Linked DNA regions of Thermobifida halotolerans. The protein of the gene in region 2 interacts with the protein of the main gene of each other region in a pairwise test. Links are inferred from orthologs where the notes say so. Each region holds a gene or a part of one and is shown on either strand. Other genes may lie near its edges.

Region 1 (5,696 bases), 2.8 Mb from region 2 along the record:
TGGTGGACGACGAGGAGATCTTCGAGCTGGTCGAGCTCGAGGTCCGCGACCTGCTCAGCGAGTACGAGTTCCCGGGCGACGAGGTCCCCGTGGTCCGCGTCTCCGCTCTGAAGGCCCTCGAAGGCGACTCCGAGTGGGCCCAGAAGATCCTGGAGCTCATGCAGGCCGTCGACGAGACCATCCCCGAGCCGGAGCGTGACATCGAGAAGCCGTTCCTGATGCCGATCGAGGACGTCTTCTCGATCACCGGTCGCGGCACCGTCGTCACCGGCCGCATCGAGCGCGGTGTCATCAACGTCAACGAGACCGTCGACATCGTCGGCATCAAGGAAGAGAAGCTGACCACCACCGTCACCGGTGTGGAGATGTTCCGCAAGCTGCTCGACCAGGGCCAGGCCGGTGACAACGTCGGTCTGCTGCTGCGCGGTATCAAGCGCGAGGAGGTGGAGCGCGGCCAGGTCGTCATCAAGCCGGGCACCACCACCCCGCACACCGAGTTCGAGGCTCAGGTCGTCATCCTGTCCAAGGACGAGGGTGGCCGCCACACGCCCTTCTTCAACAACTACCGCCCGCAGTTCTACTTCCGCACCACGGACGTCACCGGCGTCGTCACGCTGCCCGAGGGCACCGAGATGGTCATGCCGGGTGACAACACCGCGATGAGCGTCCAGCTGATCCAGCCGGTCGCGATGGAAGAGGGTCTGAAGTTCGCCATCCGCGAGGGTGGTCGGACCGTCGGCGCGGGTCGCGTCACCAAGATCGTCAAGTAGCACGACCGTTGTCGGGCGGTCGGGTCCGTCAGTGACTCGGCCGCCCGACACCATGAAGGACGTCATCGGGCTCTTAGCGGTGATGCCACCTCAGGGGACAGCCCTGTAGCAGTTTCTCAGGTGAATAGAGCCTCAACGGGGAGTTCCTCCGGAGCGCACTGGCCCATTACGGCGCCGCGCCTCTAGGACACTGAAGCGAAGGACGAAAAGGCCACCATGGCGGGACAGAAGATCCGCATCCGGCTCAAGGCCTATGACCACGAGGTCATCGACAGCTCGGCACGCAGCATCGTCGAGACTGTGACGAGGACCGGCGCGCAGGTCGCGGGCCCGGTGCCGTTGCCGACGGAGAAGAACGTTTACTGCGTCATCCGATCGCCGCACAAGTACAAGGACTCGCGTGAGCACTTCGAGATGCGCACGCACAAGCGGCTGATCGACATCATCGACCCGACGCCGAAGACCGTCGACTCGCTCATGCGACTCGACCTTCCGGCCGGCGTCGACATCGAGATCAAGCTCTGAGGGACGCTGAAGACATGACGACCAAGCAGATCAAGGGAGTTCTGGGCGAAAAGCTCGGCATGACCCAGGTCTTCGACGAGTCCGGCAAAGTCGTGCCGGTGACGGTGCTGAAGGCCGGTCCGGCTGTCGTGACTCGCGTCCGCACCCCGGAGACCGACGGGTACTCCGCCGTCCAGCTCGGCTACGGCCAGATCAACCCGCGCAAGGTGAAGAAGCCGCTCGGCGACTACCTGCGCAGGCACGACCTCACCCCGCGCCGCCACTACGTCGAGGTGCGCACCTCCGACGCCAGCGAGTACACGCTGGGCCAGGAGATCACCGCGGACGTGTTCGAGGCCGGGCAGAAGGTCGACGTCACCGGCAAGACCAAGGGCAAGGGGTTCGCCGGTGTCATGAAGCGCCACGGCTTCCGCGGCCTCAGCGCCTCTCACGGCACCCAGCGCAAGCACCGCTCGCCCGGTTCCATCGGTGGCTGTGCCACTCCGGGCCGCGTTTTCAAGGGTCTGCGGATGGCCGGTCGCATGGGCAACGTGCGTCGGACCGTTCAGAACCTCACCGTGCACTCGGTCGACACCGAGAAGGGCCTCCTTCTGGTCAAGGGTGCGGTTCCCGGCCCCAACGGCGGCCTGGTCCTCGTCCGCACCGCCGTGAAGGGGGTCAAGTAAGCCATGGCGACCATCGAGGTCAAGGACCGCGACGGCGCGGCCAAGGGAAGCGTCGAGCTTCCCGACGAGATCTTCGCCCAGAAGATCAACATTCCGCTGATGCACCAGGTCGTGATCGCCCAGGAGGCCGCGGGCCGTCAGGGCACGCACTCCACCAAGACCCGGGGCGAGGTCCGCGGCGGCGGCAAGAAGCCGTACCGCCAGAAGGGCACCGGTCGGGCCCGTCAGGGCTCCGTCCGCGCACCGCAGTTCGCCGGCGGTGGCACGGTGCACGGCCCCAAGCCGCGCGACTACAGCCAGCGGACGCCCAAGAAGATGAAGGTCGCCGCCCTGCGCGGAGCCCTCTCCAACCGGGCACAGCACGGACGCGTGCACGTCATCAGCGGCTTCGTCGCCGAGGACGTCACCACCAAGCGCACCCAGACCGCTTTGAAGGCGCTGCGCCAGGTCACCGACTCCGACAAGGTGCTGGTGGTCCTCGCGCGCGACGACGAGCACAACCGGATCGCGCTGCGGAACCTGCCTGAGGTGCACATCCTCGACGCCGACCAGGTCAACACCTACGACGTGCTCTACGCCGACGACATCGTGTTCACCGAAGCCGGTTACGAGGAGTTCCTGGCGCACGCCAGGGGCACCACGACCGCGGCGTCTCAGGAGGACGACCAGTGAAGATCCCCGACCCTCGGGACATCATCGTCAAGCCGGTGATCTCCGAGAAGAGCTACGGACTCCTGGACCAGAACAAGTACACGTTCCTGGTCCGGCCCGAGGCCAACAAGACGCAGATCAAGATGGCGGTGGAGCAGATCTTCGACGTGAAGGTCACCTCCGTCAACACGATCAACCGGAAGGGCAAGCGCAAGCGCACCAGGTTCGGTTACGGCAAGCGCCCCGACACCAAGCGCGCGATCGTGAGCCTCAAGGACGGCGACCGGATCGACATCTTCGGCGTCTGATCCCACCGCCGTGCCGTTTCATCTCGATTAACACGTAAGGAATGCACGAAAAAGATGGGCATTCGCAAGTACAAGCCAACGAGCCCGGGACGCCGCGGGTCGAGCGTGAGCGACTTCGTCGAGATCACGCGTTCGACCCCGGAGAAGTCCCTGGTCCGTCCGCTGCACTCCAAGGGCGGGCGTAACGGCCACGGTCGCATCACCGCCCGCCACCAGGGCGGCGGTCACAAGCGCGCCTACCGGGTGATCGACTTCCGCCGCCACGACAAGGACGGCGTCCCGGCCAAGGTCGCCCACATCGAGTACGACCCGAACCGCACGGCACGGATCGCGCTGCTCCACTACGTGGACGGCGAGAAGCGCTACATCCTGGCTCCTGCCGGACTCAAGCAGGGCGACCGGGTCGAGAACGGTCCCGGAGCCGACATCAAGCCGGGCAACTGCCTGCCGCTGCGCAACATCCCCACGGGTACGTTCGTGCACGCGGTCGAGCTCAAGCCGGGCGGCGGCGCCAAGCTGGGCCGTTCCGCCGGGACGCAGATCCAACTGCTCGCCAAGGAAGGCGCCTACGCGACGCTGCGCATGCCCTCGGGCGAGATGCGCCAGGTCGAGGTCGCCTGCCGGGCGACCGTCGGACAGGTCGGAAACGCCGAGCAGTCCAACATCAACTGGGGTAAGGCCGGCCGCATGCGGTGGAAGGGCAAGCGCCCGACCGTCCGCGGTGTGGCGATGAACCCGATCGACCACCCGCACGGTGGTGGTGAGGGCAAGTCCTCCGGTGGCCGTCACCCGGTCAGCCCGTGGGGCAACCCCGAGGGCCGCACCCGTAAGAAGGGCAAGGCCAGCGACCGGCTCATCGTGCGTCGGCGTAGCAAGAAGAAGCGGTAAGGAGCACGTCTGATGCCACGCAGCCTTAAGAAGGGCCCCTTCGTCGACGACCACCTCATGAAGAAGGTGGAGGAGCAGAACGAGAAGGGCACCAAGAACGTCATCAAGACGTGGTCCCGCCGCTCCATGATCGTCCCCGAGATGATCGGGCACACCATCGCCGTGCACGACGGCCGTAAGCACGTGCCCGTGTTCGTCTCCGAGTCGATGATCGGCCACAAGCTCGGCGAGTTCGCCCCCACGCGCACTTTCCGCAGCCACGTCAAGGAGGACCGCCGCAGCCGCCGCTAGCGGGTGTCCGGTCAGGTAAGAAGCACAGGGCCCCACGGTGGTGGGGGTGATTTCCGTGAGCGAGGGAAAAGCGATGGGAACGAGGGCACAAGCGCGGTTCGTCCGCGTCACGCCCCGAAAGGCCCGCCGAGTGGTGGACCTTATTCGCGGGCTGCCCGCTGACGAGGCTCAGGCGGTGCTCCGGTTCGCACCTCAGGCGGCAAGTGAACCGGTGGGCAAGGTGCTCGCGAGCGCCATCGCCAATGCCGAGCACAACGACAAGTTGGACCGTGAAACGCTGGTCGTCAGCCGTGCGTGGGTGGACGAAGGACCGACTCTGAAGCGCATCCGGCCGCGAGGCTTCGGTCGCGCGTTCCGAGTCACCAAGCGGACGAGCCACATCACCGTGGTGGTCGAGCCGCGTGACACCGCGGGCGCCTCGTCGGCCAGGACGAAGGAAAGGACCCGATAGTGGGACAGAAGGTCAACCCGCACGGGTTCCGCCTCGGAGTGACCACCGACTTCAAGAGCCGGTGGTTCGCCGACAAGCTGTACAAGGACTACGTCAAGGAAGACGTGGCCATCCGCCGGATGCTGACCCGCGGCATGGAGCGCGCCGGGATCTCCAAGGTCGAGATCGAGCGCACCCGTGAGCGTGTCCGCGTCGACGTCCACACCGCCCGGCCCGGCATCGTCATCGGCCGCCGCGGTGCGGAGGCCGACCGCATCCGCGCCAACCTCGAGAAGCTGACCAAGAAGCAGGTTCAGCTGAACATCCTCGAGGTCAAGAACCCCGAGATCGACGCACAGCTCGTCGCCCAGGGGGTCGCGGAGCAGCTGTCGAGCCGAGTCGCGTTCCGCCGTGCCATGCGTAAGGCCATGCAGAGTGCGATGAAGAGCGGGGCCAAGGGCATTCGCATCCAGTGCGGCGGTCGTCTCGGCGGTGCCGAGATGTCGCGCTCGGAGTTCTACCGCGAAGGCCGGGTGCCGCTGCACACGCTGCGCGCCGACATCGACTACGGCTTCTTCGAAGCGCGTACCACCTTCGGCCGTATCGGTGTGAAGGTCTGGATCTACAAGGGCGAGGCGCCCGCCACCCGCGCCGAGCGTGAGGCCGCCCAGGCCGCGCAGCGTGCGGCGAGCGGCCAGCGCCGCGAGCGTCCGGCGCGCCGTCGCCGCGGCGGTGGCGGCGGTGGCGGCGGCCAGCAGGCCGAGAAGGCGACCGCCCAGGCGACTGAGGCCCCCAAGGCCGAGAAGTCCGGGAACGAGGAGAGCTGACAATGCTCATTCCCCGCAAGGTCAAGCACCGCAAGCAGCACCACCCCAGCCTCCGGGGGCGTGCCAAGGGCGGTACCAGTGTCCACTTCGGTGAGTACGGCATCCAGGCTCTGGAGTCCGCATACGTCACCAACCGGCAGATCGAGGCGGCGCGTATCGCGATGACCCGCCACATCCGCCGTGGTGGCAAGGTCTGGATCAACATCTTCCCGGACCGTCCGCTGACCAAGAAGCCCGCCGAGACCCGTATGGGTTCCGGTAAGGGTTCCCCGGAGTGGTGGGTCGCTCCGGTCAAGCCCGGCCGGGTGATGTTCGAGCTGGCGGGTGTGCCCGAGCCTGTC
Region 2 (5,843 bases):
AGCTTCCCTCGGCGTGCCCACCGCCGTTCCTCTCCGGCGAGCAGGACTACACCGACACCGTCGACGGGCTGCTCGACTCGCAGGCGGCGCTGGATCCGGGGATGCTCTACTGGGACGCCCGCCCCTCCTCCCGGCACCCGACCCTGGAGGTGCGGGTCGGCGACGTGGCCGCCACCGCGGAGGAGGCGGTGCTGCTGGCCGTGCTGGTGCGCGGGCTCGTCGCGGTGTTCCTCACCGAGGACGCGGACTCCCCCGCGCCGCGCCTGCCGCCGGAGGTGCTGCGCGCGCACATGTGGCGTGCCGCCCGCGACGGGGTGGGCGGCCACTGCCTGCACCCGGTCGCCGGGCGGCTGCGTCCGGTGCGCGAGGTGCTGGAGGCGCTGCTGGAGCGGATCGCTCCGGTGCTGGAGCGCTCCGGTGACGCGCGTTTCGCGCGGACGATGACGCGGGTGCTGTGCGCGGTGGGCTGCGGCGCCCAGCGCCAGCGCGACCTGCGCGCCCGCTGCTCGGGTACGGCGGAGTTCGTCGACCGCGTCGCCGAGACCACGGTGGGCGGCCCGTTCCGCGCCGCGCACGGCAGCGAACTCGTCACGTGAGTCCGCGCGGTCCCGTAGGGTCACCACACATGGAACGGTTGCTTCTGGTGGCCGCGCGGGCGGTGATCGGGTTCCGTGGCCACACCGACCTGCCGACGCACGCCGCCCACGCCCTCGCGCGCGGGCTCGACTCCCCGGCGCTGCGGGAGGTCGCCGGTCTGGGCCCCACCGATCCCGCCCGGGAGGTGTTCGCCGAGGCGTTGCGCGAACTGGGTGCCGACTGGCCCGACGAGCCGACCGCCCATCTTCTCCTGGCGCGTGAGGCGGCGTCCGCGATCCTCGCCGAAGAGGACGGCGACACCGTCCGCGAACTCGCCGAGACCGTCTACCTCCACCTGTGCCACGCGCGCACGGGACACGAACGCTGGCTTGACTTCTGCTTCTCCCTGGAGTGTCCCCCCTCGACCCGCGACCGGCTCCTCGCGGACATCCGTTCTGCGGCCCGCGCCCTGCCGGATGTACCCCTCAGCCCCTGCCGCGCAGGGGTTCCAGGTCGGCGGGGTCGGTGACGCGACGCAGGGCGGTGAGTCCGGCGGGTTCGGCGGGCGCGAACAGGCGGACGAGCCAGTCGGCGTCGAGGACGGCCGCGGCGACCCAGGAGTGCGCGGTGCGCAGCACGGTGAACGGGTGTGCCGTGCCGTCGACGGTGAGGGAGCGCTCCGACCAGGCGGCGTCCGCGGCGGGTGCGGGCGCGGCCCAGTCGGCCGCGCCGGCGGTGCAGCGCTGCATGACATCGCGTTCGGCGCAGAAGGCGCGCAGCCACCGCTGCTCGGGCGGGGTGCCGGACTCCCGGCGGCGGACGGTGATCTCCAGGTCGAGGTGGGCGTCGACCGCGCGCCACCCGAAGTCGACCACCACCTTGTCGGGCAGCGCGTGTCCGGGGCGGACCGTGGCGGCGCTGACGCGGCCGCGCTCGGCCCGGCCGACCGGCGCGAGGACGGGGACGGCGGCGACCAGTGCGGCCGCGGCGACGGGTTCACCACTCACCCCTGCAGCCTAGTGCCGTCCCGCCGCCTCAGGGGCGGTAGCGCAGCGGGTGGTCCTCGGGGACCTCGACGACGCAGATGCGCAGCCCGTCGGGGTCGGCGATCCACATCTCGACCAGTCCCCACGGTTCGCGGCGGGGTTCCCGCAGGACGGTGGCGCCGCGCTCGGCGAGTTCGGCGTGCGCGGCGGCCGCGTCGGGCACCTGCAACCACAACCGGACGGCCTCGGGGTCCGGAGGGCGCTCGCAGCCCCCGGACAGCTCCAGGAAGCCGCCGCCCAGGAAGAACACGGTCCCCCGCTGCTCGTGGGGACCGAACTCGCGGTAGATCGCCAGCCCCAGCACGTCCCTGTAGAAGGCGCGGCTGCGTTCCAGGTCGGTGGGGCGCAGCAGGACACGGCTGCCGAGGACGTGGACCATGGCGCGATCCTAACCCGCCGCGGGGGCGGGGCGTCACTCGAAGCGCATCGTCTCGGCGTTCTCGGCGCGGCGGGCGAAGACCTGGTCCTTCATGTCGTTCATGGTCTTGAGGACCTTCTTGCGCTCCCGCTTGGGCAGCCGGTCGATGTAGAGGCGGCCCATGGTGTGGTCGGTCTCGTGCTGCAGGCAGCGCGCGAAGTACCCGGTGCCCTCCACGGTCACCGGGTTGCCGTCCCGGTCGAAGCCGGTGACCCGGGCGCGGGGGGCGCGCGGCAGCTCGGCGTGGGGGCCGGGTACCGACAGACAGCCCTCGTTCTCCACGGCCAGCCCCTCCTCCTCCACGCCCTCGGTCTCCAGGACCGGGTTGAGGACGTGGCCCACGTGCCGCACCCCGTCGTCGTCGGGGCAGTCGTAGACGAACAGGCGCAGGTCCACGCCCACCTGGTTGGCGGCCAGGCCGACGCCCTCGGCGACGTACATGGTGCGGAACATGTCGTCGACGAGCGTGTGCAGCTCGGGGGTGCCGAACTCGGTGACCTCGGCGTTGCGCCGGTGCAGGACGTCCTCGCCGACGACGGTGACCCGCAGCACCCTTCCGCGGACGGCCTCGGGCGCCCATTCGGGGTAGGAGTCCACGGGCTGTCCCTGGACCCGCACCCGAGTGTCGACGGGGGTTTCGGACACGTGCTGCTCAGACATCGCTTGACTCGTCTTTCCAGATGGTCGGGTGGCCGCACCGGGGACTCCGTGGCTGGGGCGGCTCCTGCACGCTACCAGCGGGCCGCCCGCCCCGGTGCCCCCGACGATAACGGACGTCCGTGAGCGGTGTTCACGGCCGCCGCCGTCCCGACGGGCCGGTCTCCCGGCCCCGGTCGGGGTCGTAGCTGGTGGGTTCGGCGGGCAGGGTGTAGCGCTCGTCGATGAGGCGCGCGACCTCGCGGCGGCTGTCGGAGGGGGCGCGGCCGGTGTCCTGTTCGACCCGCCGCACCAGGTCGGCGAGCTCGCCGTCGCGCACCGAGCCGCGCAGCCACCGCGAGTAGTCGTGGCGGCGCAGGTGGTGGGTCCAGGTGTCGTCGTCCACCCCCTCGGCCAGTTCCACGAACGAGTGCAGGTTGCGGGCGCGCAGCCGTAGCCTCCCCTGCGGTCCGGTGAAGTAGAAGCTCTTGTCCGGGGCGAGGGTGCCCGCGGCGTACTTGCGGCGGTGCCGGGTGCGGTGCGTCTCGCCGGGGGCGAGCTTGACCCGCTGCGCCGCGGTCTCCGCGACCCGCCACACGGCGATGTCGGAGACGACCGACTCCTGCTGCCTGTCGGGTTCGGCGGGCGCCGGTTCCAGGGCGGGCGGCCTGTGTCCCGTGGCCGCGGCGAACGCGTCCAGGGTCTGTCCGGGGTCGTCGCCGACCGCGACGACGGTGTCGACCAGGCGCAGCACCAGCGGGCTGAGTGTTTCGGGGTGGACGGTGACCAGCATCAGGCCGCCGACGTCGGCGGGCACGCGCAGCGGCAGTTGTGCCAGTTCCACGGGCATCAGGTGGTGGGCCTCGTCCACCACCAGCCACGCGGGGTGCCCCAGTTCGGCACGCAGGCCGACCAGGCGGGGCAGCAGTCCCGCGAAGAAGGCGGGCCGGTCGCGCAGCGGGACGGCGAGCATGTTGACGGCCACGTTGTGGTCGGGGTCGCGCAGCGCGGTCAGCACCTCGTCGATCGACGGCGCGCGGGTGGCGTCGCCGAACGCGGTCACCCCCTCGAAGTCGGCGTAGTCGCCCTCGGGGTCGATCACGCAGTACTGGTAGCCGCTCTCGCCGAGCCGTTCCAGCAGCGCGGTGGCGGCGGTGGACTTGCCGCTGCCCGAGGGGCCCGCCACGGCCACCGCCGTGCCGTGCGGGGCGATGGCCGTGGGCGCCGCCCCGGCGGTGCCGAAGTGCAGGTCGTGGCGGCTGACCGGTACCTCGGCCAGGTCGGTGGCCAGGAGCCGGTCGACCAGTTCGGCCACCCCCTCGCCGTCGGGGCGCTCCAGGACGAGGTCGCTGGTCCTCTTGACCGCCTCCAGGGCTCCTGCGACGGCGACCGCGCACTCGCACATGTGCAGCATCGCGTGGTCGTTCTCGGCGTCGCCGACCGCGACCGTGGAGTGCGGGGAGAACTCCAGGCGGCGCAGCGCGGCGGCCAGCCCCGACGCCTTGTTCACCCCGGGCGGCAGTACCATCACCGCGCCCTTGTTGTAGATCACCTGCAGTTCCAGGCCCAGTTCGCGGATGGCGTCGAGGACCGTGCGGTCGTGCGGTTCGCGTGTGGCGACGACCACCTCCCCCACCGCGAGCGGACTGACGCCGTGCCGCCGGAGCCGCTCCACGAACTCGGCCGGGGGCCGCTCGGCGAGCGGCCGGCGGTCGCGTCGGCCGGGATCGTAGAGCACTCCGCCGTTCTCGGCCACGACCATGTCGAACAGGTCGACGTGGTCGAACACGCCGAACAGGTCGTCGAGTCGACGCCCGGTCACCATGACCAGGCGACGGCCCGAGCGGGACAGGTGCTCCAGGGCGGTCACGGTCGCGTCGTCCACCCTGCCCCCGTGGGCGATCGTCTCGTCGTAGTCGCAGGCCAGCACGTGGTACCGCATTCCCACCTCCTCCGGATCGGGCCTCGTGCAGGACACTGACCCGATTCGTGCCCGCCATGCCTGCGCCGTCCCGTTCGGGGTGGGGCGTCCGGAGCCGCCCCGGTTCCCCCTCCGGGGCGCGGTCAATCCTCGCAGTCCCGGAAGTGGCGCCTCTCACAGAGCCAATCCGCCTGCCTTGTCGCAGGTCGCACGGCGTGTGTCAGGTCACGCCCGCACAGGCGGACTCCGCCGGATTATTGCCGCCGATCCGGGTTGTTGTCAGGCGCGTATCCCGAAGGTCGTGTTCCGGCATCTTTCGGGACTCGGTTCCGCAACGGAACCGCCTCCGTGTGGGCACGGCGGCGGGGAAGCCGCAGGCGTCCCCGAGCGAGCCCCAGCGGACCCCTCCTCGCGCCTCCCCGTGTGTTATGGCGCGCCCTCTCACGTCCCTGACCGCCTTCGACGCGTCTCGGAGTATGCAGTTGTCCCTGACTCTTCTGCGTCCCCGCCAGTCCGCCGCTCCCGCCGCCGCGCGCCGTCCCGCCACGGATCGCGCGCCCGGAGGCCGTCCCCGGCGGTCCGTGGCGCTGCTGGTCTTCGTACTCGGCCTGCTGACCGCCACCAGTTCGCTGGCCACCGACCTGTACCTGCCGGCGTTCCCGGACATCGCCGCCGACCTGCGCGCCACCGAGGCCCAGGTGCAGCTGACCCTGACCGCGATCATGGTCGGCCTGGCCGCGGGCCAACTGGTGATCGGTCCCCTGAGTGACCGCTGGGGGCGGCGCGTCCCGCTGCTGGTCGGCGTGGGCGTGTTCACACTCTCCTCGCTGGCGAGCGCCGTGGCCCCCAGCGTCGAGGCGCTGAGCGTGCTGCGCCTGCTGCAGGGCCTGTCCGGTGCCGCGGGAGCGGTGATCTCCCGCGCGGTGGTGCGCGACGTCTTCGACGGCGACGACGGCGCCCGGTTCTTCTCCCGCCTGTCGATGCTGACCGGGCTGGCCCCGATGCTCGCCCCGATGCTGGGCAGCCAGTTGCTGCTGCTGGGTTCGTGGCGGCTGCTGTTCGGCGTGCTGGCGCTCATCGGTCTGGTGAACCTGGCCCTCGTCCACTTCGCGCTGCCGGAGACCCGGCCGCGTGAGCGGCGCGTCGAGCGCGCCGGGGGGCGTCGCGGCTCGGTGGCGAACGTCCTGCTGCGCCTGCAGCTCGACCCGCGTTTCATGGGGCCGACCCTGGTCATGGCGTTGAGCTT
Region 3 (5,921 bases), 3.7 Mb from region 2 along the record:
ACGTGGGCAGGTCGAGGACATCACGATCGATCCCGGGGCGGTCGACCCCGGCGACGCGTCCGACACCGCGCAGACCATCGCCGATCTGGTGCTCGCGGCCATCCGGGACGCCGAGCGCATGGTCGAGGAGCTCCAGCAGCAGAAGATGGGGCCGCTCGCGCAGGGGATGGGCGGCGGCATTCCGGGGCTTCCCGGCTTCTGACCCGGCTCTGACCAGGGAGGACCGAGCTTGGGTGAGGGCGGGGTCCCCGACGGCTCCGCGGCTCCACTACGGTGGTAACCGAGCACTCCACGAGTAGGCGGGCGATGTACGAAGGCGCGGTTCAGAATCTGATCGACGAGTTGGGGCGGCTGCCCGGCGTCGGTCCGAAGAGCGCGCAACGCATCGCCTTCCACCTGCTCTCGGCCGAGACCGCCGATGTCAAGCGCCTGGTCAACGCGCTTGTCGCGGTCAAGGAACGGGTCCGGTTCTGTTCGGTGTGCGGCAACGTCGCCGAGGAGACCCAGTGCCGGATCTGCCGTGACCCGCGCCGCGACGACGCGGTCGTCTGCGTCGTCGAGGAGTCCAAGGACGTCGTGGCCATCGAGCGGACACGGGAGTTCCGTGGCCGCTACCACGTGCTCGGCGGTGCGATCAGTCCCATCGAGGGCGTCGGCCCCGACGACCTGCGCGTCAAGGAGCTGATGGCGCGCCTCTCGGACGGTCGGGTCACCGAGGTGATCCTGGCCACCGACCCGAACCTGGAAGGAGAGGCGACCGCCACCTACCTGGCGCGCCTGCTCAAACCCATGGGGCTGAAGGTCACCCGGCTCGCCAGTGGCCTGCCTGTGGGCGGCGACCTCGAATACGCGGACGAGGTCACCCTGGGCCGGGCCTTCGAGGGCCGACGTTCCCTCGACTTCTGAGAGCCGACCTCAGCCCCCTCGCCCCAGCGGCCGCGACGGATCGCCTGGCCGGGCGAGAGCCGTGTTCGGGTGATCGTGTTCGCGGCACCGATGGATATGCCCGTTTTTCGTGGGTATGCCCCTGCCTTGGTGTCCCGTGCCGAACGGGGCGGGTCCGCGAAAAACCCGATCACTAGACTGGCTGGTCGATTACTGTGAACCCAATTCCTCAGGAGCGCCGACCGTGGCTTTGATCGTGCAGAAGTACGGTGGGTCGTCCGTGTCCGACGCGGACGCCATCAAGCGAGTGGCCCAGCGGATCGTCGCTCAGAAGAAGGCCGGATACGACGTGGTTGTCGTGGTCTCGGCCATGGGCGACACCACTGACGAACTCCTCGACCTCGCGGAGCAGGTGAGTCCTCTGCCGCCGGGGCGGGAGTTGGACATGCTGCTCACCTCCGGGGAGCGCATCTCGATGGCGCTCGTCGCGATGGCCATCGGAAACCTGGGCTACGAAGCCCGTTCCTTCACCGGATCGCAGGCGGGTGTCATCACCACGTCCCTGCACGGTAACGCCAAGATCATCGATGTCACCCCGGGCCGGATCAAGGACGCCCTCTCCGAGGGCGCGATCTGCATCGTCGCCGGTTTCCAGGGAGTGTCGCAGGACAGCAAGGACATCACCACCCTGGGCCGCGGAGGTTCGGACACCACGGCCGTCGCGCTCGCCGCGGCGCTCAACGCCGACGTGTGTGAGATCTACACCGACGTGGACGGGGTCTTCACCGCCGATCCGCGGATCGTGCCCACCGCCCGGCGCATCCCCAAGATCTCCTACGAGGAGATGCTGGAGATGGCCGCCTCCGGCGCCAAGATCCTGCACCTGCGCTGCGTGGAGTACGCCCGGCGGTACGGCATCCCGCTGCATGTGCGTTCGTCCTTCAGTCAGAAGTCCGGCACCTGGGTCGTTTCGGAAGTTGAGGAAACCGAAGGCATGGAACAACCGATCATTTCCGGCGTGGCGCACGACCGGAGCGAGGCCAAGATCACGGTCGTGGGTGTGCCCGACCGCGTCGGAGAGGCGGCGGCGATCTTCAAGGCCCTGGCCGATGCCGAGATCAATGTCGACATGATCGTGCAGAACGTGTCCGCGGCCTCCACCTCGCGCACCGACATCTCCTTCACCCTGCCCGCCAACTCGGGGCAGACCGCGCTCACGGCGTTGAAGAAGATCCAGGACAAGATCGGCTTCGAGTCGCTGCTGTACGACGACCAGATCGGCAAGGTCTCGCTGATCGGCGCGGGAATGCGGTCCTACCCCGGTGTCACCGCCCGGTTCTTCGACACCGTCGCTCAGCAGGGAATCAACATCGACATGATCTCCACCTCGGAGATCCGCATCTCGATCGTGGTGGCCCAGGACGACGTGGACGCGGCCGTGGCCGCCGCGCACAGTGAGTTCCAGTTGGACTCCGATCAGGTAGAGGCTGTCGTTTACGGAGGTACCGGCCGATGAGTTCCCGTCTTCCCACTCTCGCTGTCGTCGGCGCCACGGGGGCCGTGGGCACCGTCATGCTGGACATCCTCTCCACCCGCGAGAACGTGTGGGGAGAGATCCGACTGGTGGCGTCGGCCCGTTCGGCGGGCAAGCGGCTGACCGTGCGTGGTGAGGAGGTCGAGGTCCAGGCGCTCGCCCCCGAGGTTTTCGACGGGGTGGACGTGGCGATGTTCGACGTCCCCGACGAGGTGTCCAAGGAGTGGGCGCCGGTCGCGGCGGCGCGGGGCGCGGTCGCGGTCGACAACTCCGGCGCGTTCCGGATGGACGACGACGTGCCGCTGGTGGTTCCCGAGGTCAACGCCGAGCAGGCCCGCAACCGGCCGCGCGGCATCATCAGCAACCCGAACTGCACCACGCTGTCGATGATCGTGGCGGTCGGTGCGCTGCACCGGGCCTACGGGCTCACCGACCTGGTGGTCAGCTCCTACCAGGCGGCCTCGGGCGCCGGCCAGTCGGGCATCGACACCCTCTACGACCAGATCGCCAAGGTCGCCGCCGACCGCACGCTGGGCTCTCGTGCCGGTGACGTGCGGGCCGCGGTGGGTGAGCTGGGTCCGTTCCCCGCGCCGCTGGCCATGAACGTGGTGCCGTGGGCGGGGTCGCTCAAGGACGACGGCTGGTCGTCGGAGGAGCTGAAGGTCCGTAACGAGTCCCGCAAGATCCTGGGACTGCCGGAGCTGCGGGTGGCCGCCACCTGCGTGCGCGTGCCGGTGGTCACCACCCACGCGCTCGCGGTGCACGCGACCTTCGCCACGGAGGTGGACGCCGACGAGGCCCGCCGTCTGCTGGCCTCCTCCCCCGGCGTGGTCGTGCAGGACGACCCGGCCGCAGGCGAGTTCCCGACCCCGGCCGACGTGGTCGGCACCGACCCGACCTGGGTCGGACGCATCCGTCGGTCGATCGACGACCCGCGCTCGTTGGACCTGTTCCTGTGCGGGGACAACCTGCGTAAGGGCGCCGCGTTGAACACCGCCCAGATCGCCGAACTCATCGCCGAGGAGTTCACCGGCTAGGGCTGCGGCAGCACGTGGGCAGCAGGAGGCCGCGGGTCGTCCCTCTTCCGGGGGCGAAACCGCGGCCTCTGTCATGGGGAGACTGTCCTGCAAAAGCGGTAAAAGGCTGGCAATAACGCCTGGCCAGAGGTTTCTCGGCAGCCGGACCACGGGGATTGCCCCTTTGGGTGACCAATCAAACACGGAGAGTCACCAGCATGGATGGTTGGCGGCGCTCGTGTCGCCGACAGACATCGGTGAAAGGTACGGATGCAATGCGGCGAATCATGAAGCTGGCTGCCGTGGGTGCGATGGCCGCGGGTCTGGTCGGTGCCGGGGCCTCGGCCGCCCTCGCTGGCGACAACTACACCGACATCACCAAGACCTCGGCGGCCCAGTGCATCAGCACCCAGGAGGCCACCGGCGCCGGCCTGCTCGCCGGCGTGGGGCTGAACCTGAACCTGCTCAACTCCGAGTCCTGCTCCGGAAGCGTCAACGTCAACGACAACTAGGAGCGCACCCGGTCCGCACGGACCACATCGCTGCCGCACAACGGCCGCCTCCCGCGTACGACCGCGGGAGGCGGTTTCCGTTTTTCCTGCTCTCTCCCGTCATTTCCTCCCCAAAAGCCCGGCGGTAACGGAATGGCCAGCCGATGCAAAGGAAAGACAAGCAACGTGTCCTCCGCACGGTTCCGCCGCACGCACAAGGCATTGTTGCAGTGCGCGGTCCGGAAGGGTCTCTCCGACCGCCGCGACGATGGATCAGTGACCGTTTTCGGTTGTTGACGACAATTACTGAAAGGTGCGATCAAATGCGGCGAATCATGAAGCTGGCTGCCGTGGGTGCGATGGCCGCGGGTCTGGTCGGCGCCGGGGCCTCGGCCGCCCTCGCCAGCGACAACTACACCGACATCACCAAGACCAAGGCCGCCCAGTGCATCGCCAGTGAGACGGCCACCGGCATCGGTCTGCTGATCGGCCTGGGCGCGAACGTGGACGCCCTCAACTCCACCTCCTGCTCCGGAAGCGTCAACGTCAACGACAACTAGGAGCGCGCCCGGTCCGGACGGATCGAGGGCGTCCCGCTGCCACTCAGCGGAACAGCCGCCTCCCGCATACGACCGCGGGAGGCGGTTTCCGTTTTTCCTGCTCTCTCCCGTCATTTCCTCCGGAAGCACCCGACGGTAACGGGGGCGCCAATCGGTGCAAAGGAAAGACAAGTCACGTGTTTCCTCCCCCACTCCACCGCACGTGTGCAGCATTGTTGCAGTGCGCGTCCGGGGAATTGCCTCGGCCGCACAACTCCGATTGGTGGACGTCTGTGCCACCGCAGTCGTCGTTGAAAGGTATGGATGCAATGCGGCGAATCATGAAGCTGGCTGCCGTGGGTGCGATGGCCGCGGGTCTGGTCGGTGCCGGGGCCTCGGCCGCCCTCGCTGGCGACAACTACACCGACATCACCAAGACCTCGGCGGCCCAGTGCATCAGCACCCAGGAGGCCACCGGCGCCGGCCTGCTCGCCGGCGTGGGGCTGAACCTGAACCTGCTCAACTCCGAGTCCTGCTCCGGAAGCGTCAACGTCAACGACAACTAGGAGCGCACCCGGTCCGCACGCGCGGACCGCACCCCGTCGCTTCTCGTCGGCCGTCTCCCGTGGCACCCGTCCGGGAGGCGGCCCTTTGCGTGCGCCCTGTCCCGTCAGCGCGGACAAGCGGCCTTTTCGGTAAAAGAAAGGTAATCGCGGCGTCTCCACGTGGCCTGGGCTCGAACCATGCGGCATTGTTGCCATAGGTGATCGAGCAGAAGCCCTCGGTCATCATCCCTGTTAGTCGACGGTCGTTCTGGCTGTCGATGGTCACCATCGAAAGGTATGAATCACATGCGTCGGATGATGAAGCTGGCGACGGTGGGCGCGATGAGCATGGCTCTGATCGGTGGCAGCGCCTCCGCGGCTCTGGCCAACGACACCGAGACCGATGTCACCGCCACCGAGGCGGTTCAGTGTGTGTCCACCCAGGAGGCCGTCGGCGCCGGTCTGCTGATCGGCCTGGGCCTGAACCTGAACCTCCTCAACTCCTCCGCCTGCGCCGCGCAGACCGCCGTCAACGACAGCACCGAGCAGTAGCAGCACGCCGGTCCGCACGTGCGGACCGGACCGCGACTTCTCCGCTACGGAGAACGGCCGCCTCCCGTGGGACCACGGGAGGCGGCCTGCTGTCGGGGAGGGATGCTCATCCGTCTCGGCGGGGCGGAGCCAGTCGGTAGCCGAGACGGCAGTGGTCGGCCGAGACGATGAGATCGGAGGTCTCCACCGGGCGCTGCCCGGCGAAGTGGGTGCGCTGGACCACCAGTGTGGACGCGCCCGGCCGCAGAGCGAGCCGACGCGCCTCCGGTTCGCGCAGGCCCCGCACCGACACCTCCTCCTCGATCCGGTCCACGGCGATCCCGGCCTCGGCAAGACGGTCGGCGACACTGAACGCGGGA

Evidence for each region.
Region 1: the proteins of def (region 2) and rplD interact in binary tests that used the Escherichia coli proteins (3 or more experiments, as listed by UniProt). The link is inferred for Thermobifida halotolerans from one-to-one orthologs.
Region 3: the proteins of def (region 2) and NI17_RS20440 interact in binary tests that used the Escherichia coli proteins (3 or more experiments, as listed by UniProt). The link is inferred for Thermobifida halotolerans from one-to-one orthologs.

What each region holds. Positions count from the first base shown.
Region 1 is NZ_CP063196.1:3,636,019-3,641,714, reverse strand. The notes cover bases 1,024-3,797. They hold rplD (50S ribosomal protein L4), read left to right. Parts: upstream 1,024-1,963; coding sequence 1,964-2,632; downstream 2,633-3,797. Other genes in these bases: rplB (50S ribosomal protein L2), read left to right, coding at 2,974-3,797; rplW (50S ribosomal protein L23), read left to right, coding at 2,629-2,919; rplC (50S ribosomal protein L3), read left to right, coding at 1,310-1,960; rpsJ (30S ribosomal protein S10), read left to right, coding at 1,024-1,295. Outside these bases: tuf (elongation factor Tu), read left to right, coding at 1-770; more of rpsJ, read left to right, coding at 987-1,023; more of rplB, read left to right, coding at 3,798-3,807; rpsS (30S ribosomal protein S19), read left to right, coding at 3,820-4,098; rplV (50S ribosomal protein L22), read left to right, coding at 4,172-4,549; rpsC (30S ribosomal protein S3), read left to right, coding at 4,549-5,355; rplP (50S ribosomal protein L16), read left to right, coding at 5,358-5,696.
Region 2 is NZ_CP063196.1:813,136-818,978, reverse strand. Bases 868-3,788 are described here. They hold def (peptide deformylase), read right to left. Parts: upstream 2,701-3,788; coding sequence 2,035-2,700; downstream 868-2,034. Other genes in these bases: NI17_RS03660 (HAD-IIB family hydrolase), read right to left, coding at 2,831-3,788; NI17_RS03670 (VOC family protein), read right to left, coding at 1,612-2,001; NI17_RS03675 (hypothetical protein), read right to left, coding at 1,062-1,583; NI17_RS03680 (hypothetical protein), read left to right, coding at 868-1,105. Also shown: NI17_RS03685 (carboxylate-amine ligase), read left to right, coding at 1-596; more of NI17_RS03680, read left to right, coding at 626-867; more of NI17_RS03660, read right to left, coding at 3,789-4,618; NI17_RS03655 (multidrug effflux MFS transporter), read left to right, coding at 5,080-5,843. UniProt on the Escherichia coli protein: Removes the formyl group from the N-terminal Met of newly synthesized proteins. Requires at least a dipeptide for an efficient rate of reaction. N-terminal L-methionine is a prerequisite for activity but the enzyme has broad specificity at other positions.
Region 3 is NZ_CP063196.1:4,560,852-4,566,772, reverse strand. Bases 1,428-4,426 are described here. They hold NI17_RS20440 (aspartate-semialdehyde dehydrogenase), read left to right. Parts: upstream 1,428-2,397; coding sequence 2,398-3,456; downstream 3,457-4,426. Other genes in these bases: NI17_RS20430 (hypothetical protein), read left to right, coding at 4,250-4,426; NI17_RS20435 (hypothetical protein), read left to right, coding at 3,723-3,947; NI17_RS20445 (aspartate kinase), read left to right, coding at 1,428-2,401. Also shown: NI17_RS20455 (YbaB/EbfC family nucleoid-associated protein), read left to right, coding at 1-202; recombination mediator RecR, read left to right, coding at 307-906; more of NI17_RS20445, read left to right, coding at 1,130-1,427; more of NI17_RS20430, read left to right, coding at 4,427-4,486; NI17_RS20425 (hypothetical protein), read left to right, coding at 4,807-5,031; NI17_RS20420 (hypothetical protein), read left to right, coding at 5,317-5,562; NI17_RS20415 (GntR family transcriptional regulator), read right to left, coding at 5,669-5,921.